Regions from separate parts of the Marinobacter excellens LAMA 842 genome, predicted to be linked through region 3. Evidence: predicted binding sites of a transcription regulator. Region 3 holds the regulator's gene; each other region holds the start of a gene.
The links. The regulator LexA, encoded in region 3, represses DNA repair genes until DNA is damaged. The targets are predictions, from matches to a motif close to CTGTNTNNNNANACAG.
Positions count from the first base shown of each region.

Region 1: a site for LexA is predicted at 1,228-1,243, ahead of recA (recombinase RecA). Genes of this name have one in related genera too.
Region 2: a site for LexA is predicted at 1,338-1,353, ahead of recN (DNA repair protein RecN). Genes of this name have one in related genera too.

Region 1 covers NZ_LOCO01000006.1:57,992-62,916, reverse strand. The annotation lists gene recA (recombinase RecA) at 88-1,131, opposite strand; gene pncC (nicotinamide-nucleotide amidase) at 1,295-1,795, opposite strand; gene mutS (DNA mismatch repair protein MutS) at 1,899-4,532, shown strand; gene fdxA (ferredoxin FdxA) at 4,696-4,925, shown strand, end outside.
Region 2 covers NZ_LOCO01000001.1:91,236-96,160, reverse strand. The annotation lists gene recN (DNA repair protein RecN) at 1-1,268, opposite strand, end outside; gene grpE (nucleotide exchange factor GrpE) at 1,532-2,128, shown strand; gene dnaK (molecular chaperone DnaK) at 2,221-4,146, shown strand; gene dnaJ (molecular chaperone DnaJ) at 4,225-4,925, shown strand, end outside.
Region 3 covers NZ_LOCO01000007.1:25,716-30,640, forward strand. The annotation lists gene J122_RS08150 (translocation/assembly module TamB domain-containing protein) at 1-6, shown strand, start outside; gene J122_RS08155 (SIMPL domain-containing protein) at 17-706, opposite strand; gene J122_RS08160 (gamma-glutamyl-gamma-aminobutyrate hydrolase family protein) at 706-1,449, opposite strand; gene J122_RS08165 (amidoligase family protein) at 1,442-2,443, opposite strand; gene lexA (transcriptional repressor LexA) at 2,610-3,218, shown strand; gene J122_RS08175 (cell division inhibitor SulA) at 3,259-3,750, shown strand; gene J122_RS08180 (hypothetical protein) at 3,757-4,017, opposite strand; gene J122_RS08185 (DUF6586 family protein) at 4,079-4,561, opposite strand; gene J122_RS08190 (DUF1329 domain-containing protein) at 4,784-4,925, shown strand, end outside.

The sequences.
Region 1 (4,925 bases), on a different contig from region 3:
TCCCGTGAGGGGCTCCCTGCCACAACTCGCTAGGCTCCGAATATGCCGTCCAACGTATCAACGCCGCATAGAGCCGTATGAAGCGGGTTACAGCAACTCGCCGCTCGCTTCCGCTGGCGCTTCTGCCGCTTCCTTCTTCACCGGCTTCGGCATCAGTTTGTCACGAACCTTGGCTTCGATTTCGTTGGCGATGTCCATGTTCTCTTCCAGGAACTTGCAGGCGTTGGCTTTGCCCTGGCCGATTTTGTCGCCGTTGTAGGCGTACCAGGCGCCGGATTTGTCGACGAAGCCTTCTTTAACGCCCATGTCCAGCACTTCGGCCATGTGGTAGATGCCCTTGCCGTACATGATCTGGAACTCGGCCTGTTTGAAGGGCGGAGATACCTTGTTCTTGACGACTTTTACGCGGGTTTCGTTACCGACCACTTCGTCGCCCTCTTTGACAGCGCCAATGCGGCGGATGTCCAGGCGTACGGAGGAGTAGAATTTCAGGGCGTTACCACCGGTGGTGGTTTCCGGGCTGCCGAACATGACGCCGATCTTCATGCGGATCTGGTTGATGAAGACCATCAGGCAGTTCGCGTGTTTGACGTTACCGGTCAGTTTACGCAGAGCCTGGGACATCAGGCGGGCCTGGAGGCCGACGTGGCTGTCACCCATTTCGCCTTCGATTTCGGCTTTCGGTGTGAGTGCGGCAACGGAGTCGACGATGATCACGTCAATGGCGTTGGAGCGCACCAGCATGTCGGCGATTTCCAGGGCCTGTTCGCCGGTGTCTGGCTGGGAAACCAGCAGGTCGTCTACGTTTACGCCCAGCTTTTCTGCGTAGATGGGGTCGAGCGCGTGCTCGGCGTCGATGAAGGCGCAGGTTTTGCCAGCCTTTTGGGCTTCAGCAATAACCTGCAGGGTCAGTGTGGTTTTACCGGAGCTTTCCGGGCCGTAGATTTCAACGATCCGGCCGTAAGGCAGGCCACCAATACCCAGGGCCACGTCCAGCCCGAGGGAACCGGTGGATACCGCAGGAATGGCTTCACGGGGCTGATCGCCCATTTTCATCACGGCACCCTTGCCGAACTGGCGTTCAATCTGGCTGAGTGCTGCGCCGAGTGCTTTCTTGCGATTGTCTTCCATTGGTACCTGACCCTCATTTGCCGGAGCTACTGGGCCGAGACTGGGCCGACAGTAGCGAAATTCGAAGCGATGACACCGGAGGCATCCAGTGTTTTCCTGTATATTTGAACAGTATTAAAACATAAGGCTTCGCTGAGACCAACCCCTGCCCGGGTGAAAAACGTCACAGCGTTTTCAGAAACTCCGTAACCCCTTGCAGAACATACAAAACCGACTTGCGGCGTACCTGATCCCGGTTGCCATCAAAGCACTGCACGCTGGTTTCGATGCGGTCCGGGCCGGTGCCCCAGGCGAACCATACGGTGCCTACAGGCTTTTCATCACTGCCGCCGCCAGGGCCGGCAATGCCGCTGATGGCCACGGCTATGTCAGCGTCCGCAGCACGTATGGCACCGGCGACCATCTGGCGAACCACTGGCTCGCTCACCGCGCCATGCTCGGCGAGCACCGATTCTTCAACCCCCAGAATGGCCTGTTTCGCCTCGTTGCTGTAGGTCACCAACCCGGCCATAAGGTACGCAGACGACCCCGCCCGGTCAGTCAGCACTTTGGCCACCCAGCCGCCGGTACAGCTTTCGGCGGTGGCGATGGTTTTACCGTGCTCGACGAGCCATTCACCCAGCGTGTTTCCAGCGCTCTCCAGTTGTTGGTCAGAGGCCTGCATAACAATCTCCCTGTGTCTGTTGCCAAACCCTTCGTTTCATCACGGGCATTATTTTCTTACAATCCCCGCTTTCACCCAAAAGTACGATCAACCGGACAAACCCATGTCAGTAGCCCAGACCGATCTTTCCAAGCACACCCCGATGATGCAGCAGTACCTGAAGATCAAGCGGGAACACCCGAACGAGCTGGTGTTTTATCGCATGGGTGATTTCTATGAGCTGTTTTACGACGACGCCAAGAAAGCAGCGGAACTTCTGGACATTACCCTGACGGCCCGGGGCCAGTCCGGGGGCAACCCCATCCCGATGGCGGGCGTGCCTTTCCATGCGGCTGAAGGTTACATTGCCCGCATGGTGCGCGCAGGTCAATCCATCGCTATTGCTGAGCAGATTGGCGACCCGGCCACCAGTAAAGGGCCGGTTGATCGTCAGGTGGTGCGCGTGGTGACACCGGGCACCCTGAGCGACGAGGCGTTTCTGGAAGACCGGCGGGACAACCTGTTGGTGTCGATTTTCAGTCATAAGGAGCAGTTCGGCTTCGCGTCGCTGGACATCTCCAGTGGCCGGTTTGCGGTCGCAGAGCTGGAAAGCCTGGAAGCTCTGCAGGGGGAGCTGCAGCGCCTGCGGCCGGCGGAGATTCTGATCAGCGAGGACTTCCCTTACAGCGATGTGCTGGAGGGCTTCACCGGGGTTCGTCGCCAGGGCCCCTGGTTGTTTGAGATGGATTCCGCCCGGCGGGTGATTACCCAACAGCTGCAGGTTAAAGACCTGACCGGTTTTGGCTGTGAAGACCTGCACCTGGCGATCTGCGCCGCCGGCTGCCTGCTGCAGTACGCCCGGGAAACCCAGCGTACCGCCCTGCCCCACATCCGCAAACTGACCCGCGAGCGTCGGGAAGATGCGGTGATCCTGGACGCCGCCAGCCGCCGCAACCTGGAAATAGACACCAACCTGATGGGCGGCCAGCAGTACACCCTTGCCTGGGTAATGGACCGCACAGCCACGGCCATGGGCGCCCGGGAGTTGCGCCGTTGGCTGAACCGGCCGCTCAGGAATGTGGAGGTCGTGCGCCAGCGCCAGCAGGCGGTGTCGGCTTTGCTGGACGGCTTCCATTACGAGCCAATCCACGATCTGCTCAAGCAGGTGGGTGATATCGAGCGGATTCTGGCCCGAGTCGCGCTGCGCTCAGCCCGCCCCCGGGACCTCGCACGCCTGCGGGATGCGTTCCAGAGCTTACCGGGGCTGCAGGAGGCTCTAAAGCCCGTTAACTCACATCACCTGGTGAAGCTGGCCACGGTTATTGACGAATACCCGGAACTGGCAGACCTGCTGGAGCGGGCCATTATCGAGAACCCGCCCGTGGTGATCCGGGACGGCGGCGTGATTGCCGAAGGCTTCGACGAAGAACTGGACGAACTGCGCAACATCAGCGAGAACGCTGGCCAGTACCTGTTGGATGTGGAAACCCGCGAGCGCGAACGCACCGGCATTTCCACGCTGAAAGTGGGCTACAACCGGGTGCACGGTTACTACATCGAGATTAGCCGGGCCCAATCTGACCAGGCGCCGGTGGATTACATCCGCCGCCAGACCCTGAAAAACGCCGAGCGGTTCATCACGCCGGAACTGAAAGAATTTGAAGACAAGGCCCTGAGCGCCAAGAGCCGGGCGCTGGCCCGGGAAAAAGGACTGTACGACGAGGTATTGGAAACCGTCGCCGAGCAGTTGGCACCGCTGCAGGACGCCGCCCAGGCCCTGGCGGAACTGGATGTGCTCAGTAACTTTGCCGAGCGGGCCACCAGCCTGCGTTTCACCGCCCCGGAGTTCACCGAGCAGCCGGGTTTTGATGTGGAAGAGGGCCGCCATCCGGTGGTGGAGCAACTGCTCGACGAGCCCTTCGTGCCGAACAACCTGCTGATGGACGCCAAGCGGCGGATGCTGGTGATCACCGGCCCGAACATGGGCGGTAAGTCCACCTACATGCGCCAGGCCGCGTTAATTGCCCTGCTCGCCTACACCGGCAGCTTTGTGCCCGCCAACCGGGCGGTGCTGGGGCCGGTAGACCGGATTTTCACCCGCATGGGTTCTTCCGATGACATTGCCGGCGGCCGCTCCACGTTTATGGTGGAAATGACCGAAACCGCCAACATCCTGCACAACGCCACCGAGCACAGCCTAGTGCTGATGGATGAGGTGGGCCGCGGTACCAGTACCTTTGACGGCCTGTCGCTGGCCTGGGCCACAGCTGAGCACCTGGCCAGGGACATTCGTTGCTACACCCTGTTCGCCACCCACTACTTCGAACTGACCCAACTGGCGGATGACCTGGAACATGCGGTGAATGTGCATCTGACGGCCACCGAGCACGACGACTCCATTGTCTTCCTGCACAATGTGCACGATGGCCCGGCCAGCCAGAGCTATGGCTTGCAAGTGGCCAAACTGGCGGGTGTGCCACAGGATGTGATTCGCAATGCCAAGGCTCAGCTGGCGCATCTGGAAGGCCTTAATGGCCCCTCCGCACCGGCGCCTGCCAGCATTGCGTCAGAGCCGTCACCAGCGGCCAAAACCACCAGGCAACCAGCCGTTACGGAGGCCGTGTTCCAGGGCGATATGTTTGCCAGTGCGGAACCCAGCGTGGTCGAGGAAGCGTTGAAAAGCATGGACATTGATGGGCTGACGCCCAGGGACGCCCTGAATCAGCTATACGAACTCAGGGCATTAATGGAAAAATAACCGAAAAGTGGGCCAGAATTGATCCATGTAATAAGGTTATAGCAGTGGAAAGCTTGCGGGCACGGGGGGCGCTCCCTACAATATCGCGCACAAAATTATAGGCGGGGCCGGATTTTCAGGGCTCCTGATGAGACCGAATACTTTACGAACCAGGGATCTGACTATGGCGTTTATCGTTACTGATAACTGCATCAAGTGCAAATACACTGACTGCGTGGAAGTCTGCCCGGTGGACTGCTTCTACGAAGGCCCCAACTTTCTGGTGATTGACCCGGACGAGTGCATAGATTGCGCCCTGTGCGAGCCCGAGTGCCCGGCCGAGGCCATCTTCTCTGAAGACGAACTGCCGGCGGGCCAGGAAGCGTTCGTTGAGATCAACGCCGAGCTGGCTGG
Region 2 (4,925 bases), on a different contig from region 3:
GGTTGCCCCGGGTTGGCGCTGACCAGGAACTCGACATCTTCCATACCGTGGGGGGCTGGTTCGTCATTGCTGTTGCGGCCCAGCTTGGTAACAAACTGTACGGCCGGCATGCTCAGCTGTGCAAGCTCCTGAGCAATTCGCTGATCCAGTTCCGCCGCTGCCTGCTCCCGCTTGGCCGTTAATTGCCCGGCCAGTTCATCAAACCGTTTGCGCAGGGATTGCTGCTCTGCCTCAAGCTGCTCGAGGCTGCCTTCGCCGCCATCCAGTTCTGCCAGTTCGTTCGACAGGCGTTGGTGCAGTTCCGGCAATTCCTCCGGTGTGATGCGGTGCTTTCGAGCCATCTGATAAATGGCGCTCAGGCGTTCCTCGACCTCGGTCAGCCGTGCGGGGTCTGCTTCGTAGTCTTCAACAAAATGCCGAAGGTTGTCCCCGGCTTCTGAAATCTGGATCTGTGCTTCGGTCAACATCTGGATGGTGTCAGCCAGTGCCGGCACATCCACTGGGAGTTGCTCCAGTTGCTGAAGTGCCTGACGCACCAGGTCGGCGGCACTGGTTTCGTCCTCAGTGCACAGCAGGGCAGCCTGATGGCTGCTATGCAGTACCACGTCGGCCTGGCTCAGCTGCGCTTGTTCCTGTTCAAGCGCTTCCTGTTCGCCATCGCCCAGGGCGAGCCGGTCCAGCTCCTCCACCTGGTACCGGAGCAGTTGCAGTTTTGCCTCCGCCTCGTCGGCGTTCTGGCGCCGCTGTTCCAGTTTCTGGCTGGTTCTATGCCAGGCTTTCCAGGCATCCCGGGTTTGCTCTGCCAGGTCTTCGGCGCCGGAGAATTCGTCCAGCAGTTTCCGATGAGTGTCTTTTTGCAGCAGTGACTGATGTTGGTGCTGGCTGTGAATGTCCATCAGCAAGCCGCCAAGGTCCTTGAGCTGGGAGAGTGGGCAGGGCTGGCCATTAATAAACGCTTTTGAACGACCATCCTTGCTGATGGTCCGGCGTAGGATGCAGTCGTCTTTGTCATCCAGTTCGTGTTCTTCCAGCCATTGCCGGGCAATCGGAATACGTGAGATGTCGAAGCTGGCGGTGATATCCGCTCGTTTTGCGCCGTGGCGCACGGCACCGGCATCTGCTCGGCCGCCCATGGCCAGGCTGAGGGCATCCAGAACAATGGATTTGCCGGCGCCGGTTTCACCGGTCAGGGCCGTCATGCCTTTGCTGAAATGCAGGTCGACCCGTTCGGCGATGGCGTAGTTGGAGACCATAAGTTGTGTGAGCATGCCGATAACCTCCGCTCAGGATTGGAGACTCTCTGAAAATTGTCTGGATACTGTTGATCTATACAGTTGCTGTGAATATATACAGGCTTTTTCCTGTTTGCAAACAATCGAATCGTGAAAATCTGAAAGAATGCATCGTTTGAGGTTGAAACCTGAGGGGTGGGCCCCATATCCGTTCGCAAAGTCGTATTTTCCTGCCTGTGCAAGGCGGGGCTCATTTAGCCGCAGGCCCTCGGGCCCAGGGAAAGTCATCAGGAGTTGTCATGAGTGCTGACGATAAGCGCAACGAACAAGTAGACGAGCTGAACGAGGCAGTAAACGCCACAGAAGAGCAGGGCGAAGCAGAAACCGCCGGTGCTGAAGAAGGTTCCGAACTGGAATTGCTGAAGGCGCAGTTGCAGGAATACCAGGACCAGGCGCTGAGGGCCCAGGCTGAGATGCAGAATGTGCGTCGTCGAGCCGAAATTGATGTGGAAAAGGCCCACAAGTTCGCTCTGGAAAAGTTTGTGAAAGAGCTTCTTCCGGTGGCGGACAGCCTTGAAAAGGCAGTGGAAAGTACTGAAGGACATGAAAATGCGGGTGAGCTGGTTGGCTCCATTCGCGAAGGCGTGGAAATGACTTTGGGCCTGTTCATGAACGGCCTCAAGAAATTCAACGTTGAACAGGTGAACCCGGTGGGTGAACCGTTCGATCCGCAACAGCACGAGGCGATGTCTATGGTGCCCGCGCCAGATGCCGAGCCGAATAGCGTGGTTGCCGTGGTGCAGAAGGGCTACCTGCTGAACGGTCGCGTGGTTCGTCCCGCCATGGTGGTTGTGGCTAAAGCCGAAGATGCACCAAAAATCGACGAGCAGGCTTGAAAAGCCGATTAAAGCGCCAATATAGCGATTAAACAGCGACAGTCAGGGCAAACCTCCCTGGGACAGCATTCAGAAAGATTTGGAGTGATTCGATGAGCAAGATTATTGGTATCGACCTGGGAACCACCAACTCCTGTGTGGCCATCATGGATGGCGACAAGGTAAAGGTTATTGAAAACGCTGAGGGTGATCGTACTACTCCCTCCATTATCGCGTACACCGACGATAACGAGACCCTGGTTGGTCAGTCCGCCAAGCGCCAGGCGGTCACCAATCCCCATAACACCCTGTACGCCATCAAGCGTCTGATCGGTCGTCGTTTTGAAGACGACGTGGTTCAGAAAGACATCAAGATGGTGCCCTACAAGATCACCAAGGCCGACAACGGCGATGCCTGGGTTGAAGTAAAGGGCCAGAAGATGGCGCCGCCCCAGATCTCTGCAGAAGTTCTGAAGAAAATGAAGAAGACTGCAGAAGACTACCTGGGCGAGAAGGTAACGGAAGCAGTTATCACTGTGCCGGCTTATTTCAATGACAGCCAGCGCCAGGCCACCAAAGATGCGGGCAAGATCGCCGGTCTGGAAGTGAAGCGGATCATCAACGAGCCGACCGCGGCTGCCCTGGCCTATGGCCTGGACAAGAAGAGCGGTGACCGCACAGTTGCTGTATACGATCTGGGTGGTGGTACTTTCGACCTCTCCATTATTGAAATTGCCGATGTCGACGGCGAGCATCAGTTCGAGGTTCTGGCCACCAACGGTGACACCTTCCTGGGTGGTGAAGACTTCGACCTGAAAGTCATCGAGTACCTGGCAGACCAGTTCAAGAAAGACAGTGGCATCGACCTGCGCGGCGATTCCCTGGCCATGCAGCGCCTGAAGGAAGCCGGTGAGAAAGCGAAGATCGAGCTGTCCAGCAGCCAGCAGACAGACGTGAACCTGCCGTACATCACTGCAGACGCGTCTGGGCCCAAGCACATGAACGTGAAGCTGACTCGCGCCAAGCTGGAAAGCCTGGTGGAAGACCTGGTTCAGCGTAGCCTGGAGCCCTGTAAAGTCGCCCTGCAGGACGCCGGCATGAAGGCGTCTGAAATCGACGAGGTTATCCTGGTGGGTGGTCAGACCCGTATGCCGCTGGTGCAGGAAAAGGTAAAAGAGTTCTTCGGCAAAGAAGCCCGTAAAGACGTGAACCCGGACGAAGCCGTGGCCATGGGTGCTGCCATCCAGGCGGCTGTTCTTTCCGGTGACGTAAAAGACGTGCTGCTGCTGGACGTAACCCCGCTGACCCTGGGTATTGAAACCATGGGTGGCGTGGCAACGCCGCTGATCGACAAGAACACCACCATCCCGACCAAAAAGTCGCAGACGTTCTCAACAGCGGATGACAATCAGACGGCCGTAACCATTCACGTGGTTCAAGGTGAGCGTAAGCAGGCTTCCCAGAACAAGTCGCTGGGCCGCTTTGACCTGGCGGATATTCCGCCGGCGCCGCGCGGTGTGCCGCAGATCGAAGTCACCTTCGATATCGATGCCAACGGTATCCTGAACGTGTCTGCCAAAGACAAGGCCACCGGTAAAGAACAGTCCATCGTTATCAAGGCCTCGTCTGGTCTGAACGACGACGAGATCGAGAAGATGGTTCGCGATGCCGAGGCCAACGCCGAGGAAGATCGCAAGTTCGAAGAGCTGGTTCAGGTCCGCAACCAGGGTGATGCCATGGTTCACGCCGTGCGCAAGACCCTGACCGAAGCCGGCGACAAGGTTTCTGACAGTGAAAAGGAGTCTATCGAGGCGGCCATCAAGGATCTGGAAGAAGCCCTGACCGGCTCTGACAAGGAAGCCATCGAAGCCAAGACTCAGAAACTGACCGAAGTGTCTTCCGAGCTGGCACAGAAGATGTACGCGGATCAGGCAGACCAGGCGCAGCAGGCTGGCGGGCAGGAAGGTGCCCAGTCTCAGGCGGCTGACGACGCGGTGGACGCCGAGTTCGAAGAAGTCAAAGACGACGACAAGAAGTAAATCCTAAGTACATCAGGTAGTTGGAAAACGCGGGGGTAAGCCCCGCGTTTTCCGCGTTATAGCAACAGGGTTTTAAGCATGGCCAAGCGCGATTATTACGAAGTACTCGGGGTCTCCCGGGACGCGGACGAGAAGGACATAAAGCGGGCTTACCGAAAGCTTGCGATGAAATACCATCCGGACCGTAACCCGGACGACAAAGACGCCGAGAACAAGTTCAAGGAGGCCAGCGAAGCCTACGAAATTCTTGCCGATGGTAGCAAGCGTGCGGCCTACGACCAGTTTGGTCATGCCGGCGTGGATGGCCAGGCCGGCGGTGGCTTTGGCGGCGGTGGTGCCAGCTTCTCCGATATCTTTGGTGATGTATTCGGTGACATCTTCGGTGGCGGTGGCCGGGGCCGCAACACTCGCGGTTCCGACCTGCGCTACACCCTGGAAATCGATCTGGAAGAGGCCGTCAAAGGCAAAACCGTCAAGATCAACATTCCTGGCCACAAAGAGTGTGAAGCCTGCGATGGCAGTGGTGCTGAAAAAGGCTCCCGTCCTGAAACCTGTGGTACCTGCCAGGGTATGGGGCAGGTTCGCATGCAGCAGGGTTTCTTCACTGTGCAGCAGGCATGCCCGACCTGCCGGGGCTCCGGTCAGGTTATCAAGAATCCCTGTAAAGTGTGCCACGGCCAGGGCCGCGTGAGGCAGGAAAAAACCCTGTCTGTGAAAGTGCCACCCGGTGTGGATACCGGCGATCGCATTCGTCTCTCAGGTGAGGGCGAGATGGGCGT
Region 3 (4,925 bases):
TTCTGATCGATGGTTGTTAATCCAGGTTGAAGGTGGCGTTGACGCTGGCCTGGATTTCCCGGGGGGCGATACTGGAAACGGTGTCGCTGGCGGCTCTTGCTTCCGCCATCATCATGGGCATCGGGCGGTGGCCGCCATTGATGTTGATGGTTTTCACCTCACCACAGGTTTTGCCCAACTGTTCCGCCACAAAGGCACACCGGCTGCGGGCATCCTCGATGGCCCTGGCCAGTGCCTGACGTTGCAGGCGCTCTTCGTCGGAATGGAAGAACTGGTGTTCGCTCAGATGGTATTGCAGACCAGCCTTGTGGGCCTGTTCCAGCAGAGGGTTCAGGAGTTCAAGATTGTCGATGGAAAAGCTGACTGTCTGGCTTGCCACCGCCATTCGCTCCGGTTGTTGCCCACGCTCCTGAACCGGTAGTGACCGGGTATACAGGTTAACGTTGGCGTCTGAATAGTCCACCAGTTGGTCGCGCATGCCCTGTATCGCCTTGCGCCATTGCTCCATGGTCTCGGAAAGGCGATCAGAAGCCCGCTCTGGGAGGTTGTGCTCGGCACTGGCGGTAAATTGCAAACGGGCGCTGTCCGGAGTGTAGCGAACGCTGCCCTCCCCACTCAGGCTCACTTCGCCAGCGGAAACGGCCAGTGGTGCCAATGAAGCCACGAACACCGTTGCGGCCAGTGCTTTGGTGTATTTTTTCATCATCAGTCTCCTTGCTGGCCAAAGGCCATATCTTGGCTTTGCAGCCGCTCCAGTTTCCGAGCCCGGGCGGCATGCACAAAGTGGCTGAAAATCCGCCGGTGGCCGGTGTGATACAGCAGGTATTCCGGATGCCACTGAACCCCCATCAACCATTGTTGCCCGGTGTTTTCGATGGCCTGCACGAACAGGTCGTTGTCCAGTGCCGTTACCCTGAGATTCCGCCCCAGGTGTTTAATCGCCTGGCTGTGAATACGGTTCGCGCCAATCAGGGTGCTGTGCATCAGCCGGCCTATCCGGCTGTCCTGGACCAGCTGGACCGTTTGAAGGGGCAGCAGCAAAGGGCGGTGGCGGGTTTTCATTCGCAGCGGGGTCACGTTCTGGCACAACGACCCGCCATGAAAGACATTGATGAACTGGGCCCCACGGCATATACCCAGTACCGGAATGTCTATTTCCTCGGCTTGCTCAAGCAGCCTGAAGTCGGTTTCGTCCCGTTTCAGGTCGTATCTCGCGGTCACTTGTGGCTGTTGGCCATAGCGGTTGGGGTGTACGTGGGTGCCGCCAGAGAGGACCAGGCCATCGAGCAGGGAGACGTCCGTGCTGGATCCGGGGCGAATGTAGTGCGTGTGGGCGCCATGCAGCCGCAGGCCCAGATTGATCAGTCTGTGGGCGGTGCTGCGCCTGGCGGGGCCGCTGATGCCAATGGTGATCCCCGGCGATTCTGGTGCTTCTGAGATCTCAGACATAGCCGCGCTGTTTAAGCCATTGTTCCGTGGTGTCACGCCATGAGCGGGTGAGATTGCGAAAACTGAATGTCTGGGCTTCGCGGAACAGTTCCCTGAGTTCTTTCAGGTGCTCTGGATGGTTTGCGATCTGCTCCAGTACCACCCAGTCGTTCCAGACCGTGGAAAAATGCCATCGGGGGTTGTCGATATCGCAATCGGGTAACCGGTAGTGAAGCGTCGGCCGGCTCTTGATTCTCGGGTCGTCCACATAGTCGTGCAACAGCTCTGAATCCAGATGTGCAAACAGTGGCAGAAGGTCCAGGGCCTTGTTCCGCGTCGGGTTGAAGTTCAGGTAGTCTTTCATCAGCGAGGCCTGGTCGGGAGCATAATCTTCCGCCATCAGCATGTCCGTGTAACGGCTGCTCCAGGGCTCGATGTAAGTGGTAAATTTTCGGCTTATGTCAATCTGATGCCGGGATTTGAGCCAGTCATAAAGTGCCGCGAAGGCCTGCAGGTAGGTGACAATGGTTGCGGGTTCCAGGTCCGGCAGTTCGGGATTGAGTTGCAGGCCGAAAGCAAAATAAATCGCTTCCCGGCTGCCTTCCGCGCCAAGTTCGCGCAGCTCGTCTACCAGTTCTTCGATCAGGCCCAGTCTGGAAAAGGGCAGAGGTGGCCCGACAATCTCAAGAGGCACAATGCGTTCTGCGGCAAAATCGATAACATCCATGGCGTGGGTGCCCAGCTCGCGGATTGACTCGGGCAGGCGTTCGTCCGCCAGGTCAAGATCCTTCACAGGGTCAGAGTCCAGCTCAATGGTGAAGGTGCCGGCGTCAGTCTCCAGACGGCTGACATAACGCGACTCCAGCTCCGGGCTGCCCTTGAGCAGGCGGGCGACATGTTCGACCAGTTCATCGTAGCCCAGTCCGGAGAGCTCAATCTCCACGCCAACTCTACGCTCTTCTCCTTGATGATTACGAAGCCGCTCCGGCATCGCACAACGCTCTGTCGAATTCATTGGCACCTTGCATCCATATAATTCACGGACTTAAACCATAACACACCGATATGCAGCGGCCCGATTACATGACAGAAAATTTCAATCGGGCTTTACACTGGATAAAACACTGTATATAGTCAAATCACTGTATATAAAACCAGGATGAAAAACCCGGAGTACATGCATGAAGCTGACCGCGCGACAGTCCCAGGTGCTGGATATCATCCGGCGGTACGTAGACGAAACCGGTTACCCGCCAACGCGGGCAGAAATCGCTGCCGAACTGGGGTTTCGCTCCGCCAATGCGGCAGAGGAGCATTTGCGGGCCCTGGCCAGGAAAGGCGCCATCGAAATGGTGCCTGGTGCCAGCCGGGGGATTCGACTGCCGGAAGTGGAGCAGGACCCGGGGTTACCGGTTGTCGGCCAGGTTGCGGCGGGCAGCCCGATTCTCGCCCAGGAACACATTGAAGAGCACTGCACTTTGCAGCCGGAATTTTTCTCGCCATCCGCCGATTACCTGCTCCGGGTGCGCGGCATGAGCATGAAAGACATTGGCATTCTCGACGGTGATTTGCTCGCAGTACATCGCACTCAGGATGTTCATAACGGGCAGGTGGTTGTGGCCAGGGTTGGTGAAGAAGTGACGGTAAAACGGTTTCGCAGGGACGGCTCGAAGGTCTGGTTGATTGCGGAGAACGAAGAGTTCGCCCCGATTGAAATTGATCTGGCCGAACAGGAGTTGTTTATCGAAGGTCTGGGTGTGGGCGTGATCCGCCGATCAGATTTGCATTGATAACCAGCAATAAGAAACGATTAGCGCAGGTAGGTGAGCAATGGAACAGTTAAGCTTCACTCAGAACATGGCGTTCCAGCCGGCGGCCATCATGCCCGCCCGCACGGTGTCTACAGGAAAAGCACGGGCCACAGCCCTTCACTCATCGTCAGACGCCGGTCGGGGAACCAGGGATTTTGTCGGTAACGTGACGGAAATTATTCTTCCTGAAGGCCAGGTAGAGAATGTCCAGTTGCTGCTCCCTATGCTCACCCAGCTGAATCAGGAGAAGCGCTGGCTGGCCCTGATTGACCCGCCACAGTCCCTGGTTGGCAAGTGGCAGAAAATGCACGGTATTGTGGCCAGTGAGTTGCTGGTATTGCGCTCAACCAACGATTACTCCGCACAGCAGCTGGCTGAGCGGGCTTTGAGTGCTGGTACCTGTCATGCGGTGGTGCTCTGGACTAACAAGCTCGGGCGTTCAGCCTTTGAGTCCCTTCAAAAGGCTTCGGCGCAAGGTAGCAGCCACGGCGTGGTGCTGCGTCATCGGTAAAGGAGTTCAGTGGAGGGTGTATTGGGGCTGGGATTCGGCCAGATCATTGTCGTCATCGTCCCAGTCAATATCGTGTGCGATATTGCCAGCGGCCTCAATCCCTGCCGCAATCATCGCCTTGGCAACGCTCATGTCGCGGTCTTCCATCATTTCCCTGGCCTCCTGCGAGAAGGAAATGCGCACCAACGGCGCTGCGTCGTCATCAATGCGGCGCAAGGCGTAGTCGCCATTGGCAAGTTGTACGATTTCAAAAAACGATGGTGACATTCGTTCAACCTTTGTCTTGGTGTATTCGATTCGGTGCGGGAATTTAGCCAACAGGGTGGGGCTACCACTCGCTGTGTTGTTCCTCAAGCCGTTTGGCCAGTTCAGTCATGGCCGCCAGAGTCTTTCTAAGTGTGGCGGCGGAACGGTCCGGGCCCTGTTCGACGGAAACCGCAATGATATTCTCTTCCGTAACATTCTTGCGTGTGGTCGGAGGCTGGCTCAAAGCTGATTCAACCTGGTCAAGATGGTCCCACCAGCTTCCCGATGTCTCTGCCAGTTCTCTTAAAAGCCGGGTCTCGTGTACCTCGTAAGGAAACAGCGCTTCCAGTTCTGCTAATGTCTGCGGTTTTTCGGCTTTGTGCTGATGGTATCGGGCAATCATGACCAGCAGCGTTTGCCTTGCCCGCAGCAGGAGCTCGGCGGAGCCCTGAGACAGCGCTTCCGTTTCCGCAGCGGAGCGCTTGGTGTCCGACTCAAGCCTGGCGAGTAAGGTGTTGGCCAGAAAAAGCTTTTGGGCTACCAGTGAGTACCATTGTGATGCCATCTACCACCCGCACTACGTGAGCGTTCAAGAGTCCAATCAGAACAACCGCCAGAGTCTATCATTTTTGCGCGCAAATTTCTCCTCCCCTGGGCTCCCCGTAGTAGCTGCATTTCACAAGAAACTACAAACAATCACTTGAAACGGTCGTTTGAAACTGGCAAAAAGGCGCACAGATTGAACAAGCTTTGATCGTCTTGTGGTCCATTATTGGAGGTAATAAGGATGCGGAACCGGATAATTGCTGCTATTGCAGCGGCGGTATTGGGGTGTTCAGGTCCGGCCTTGGCAAAGGTGTCGCCGGCAGAGGCCGAGCGTTTGAAGAATGATCTCACGCCGGTGGGTGCAGAGCGGGCGGGTAACGAGT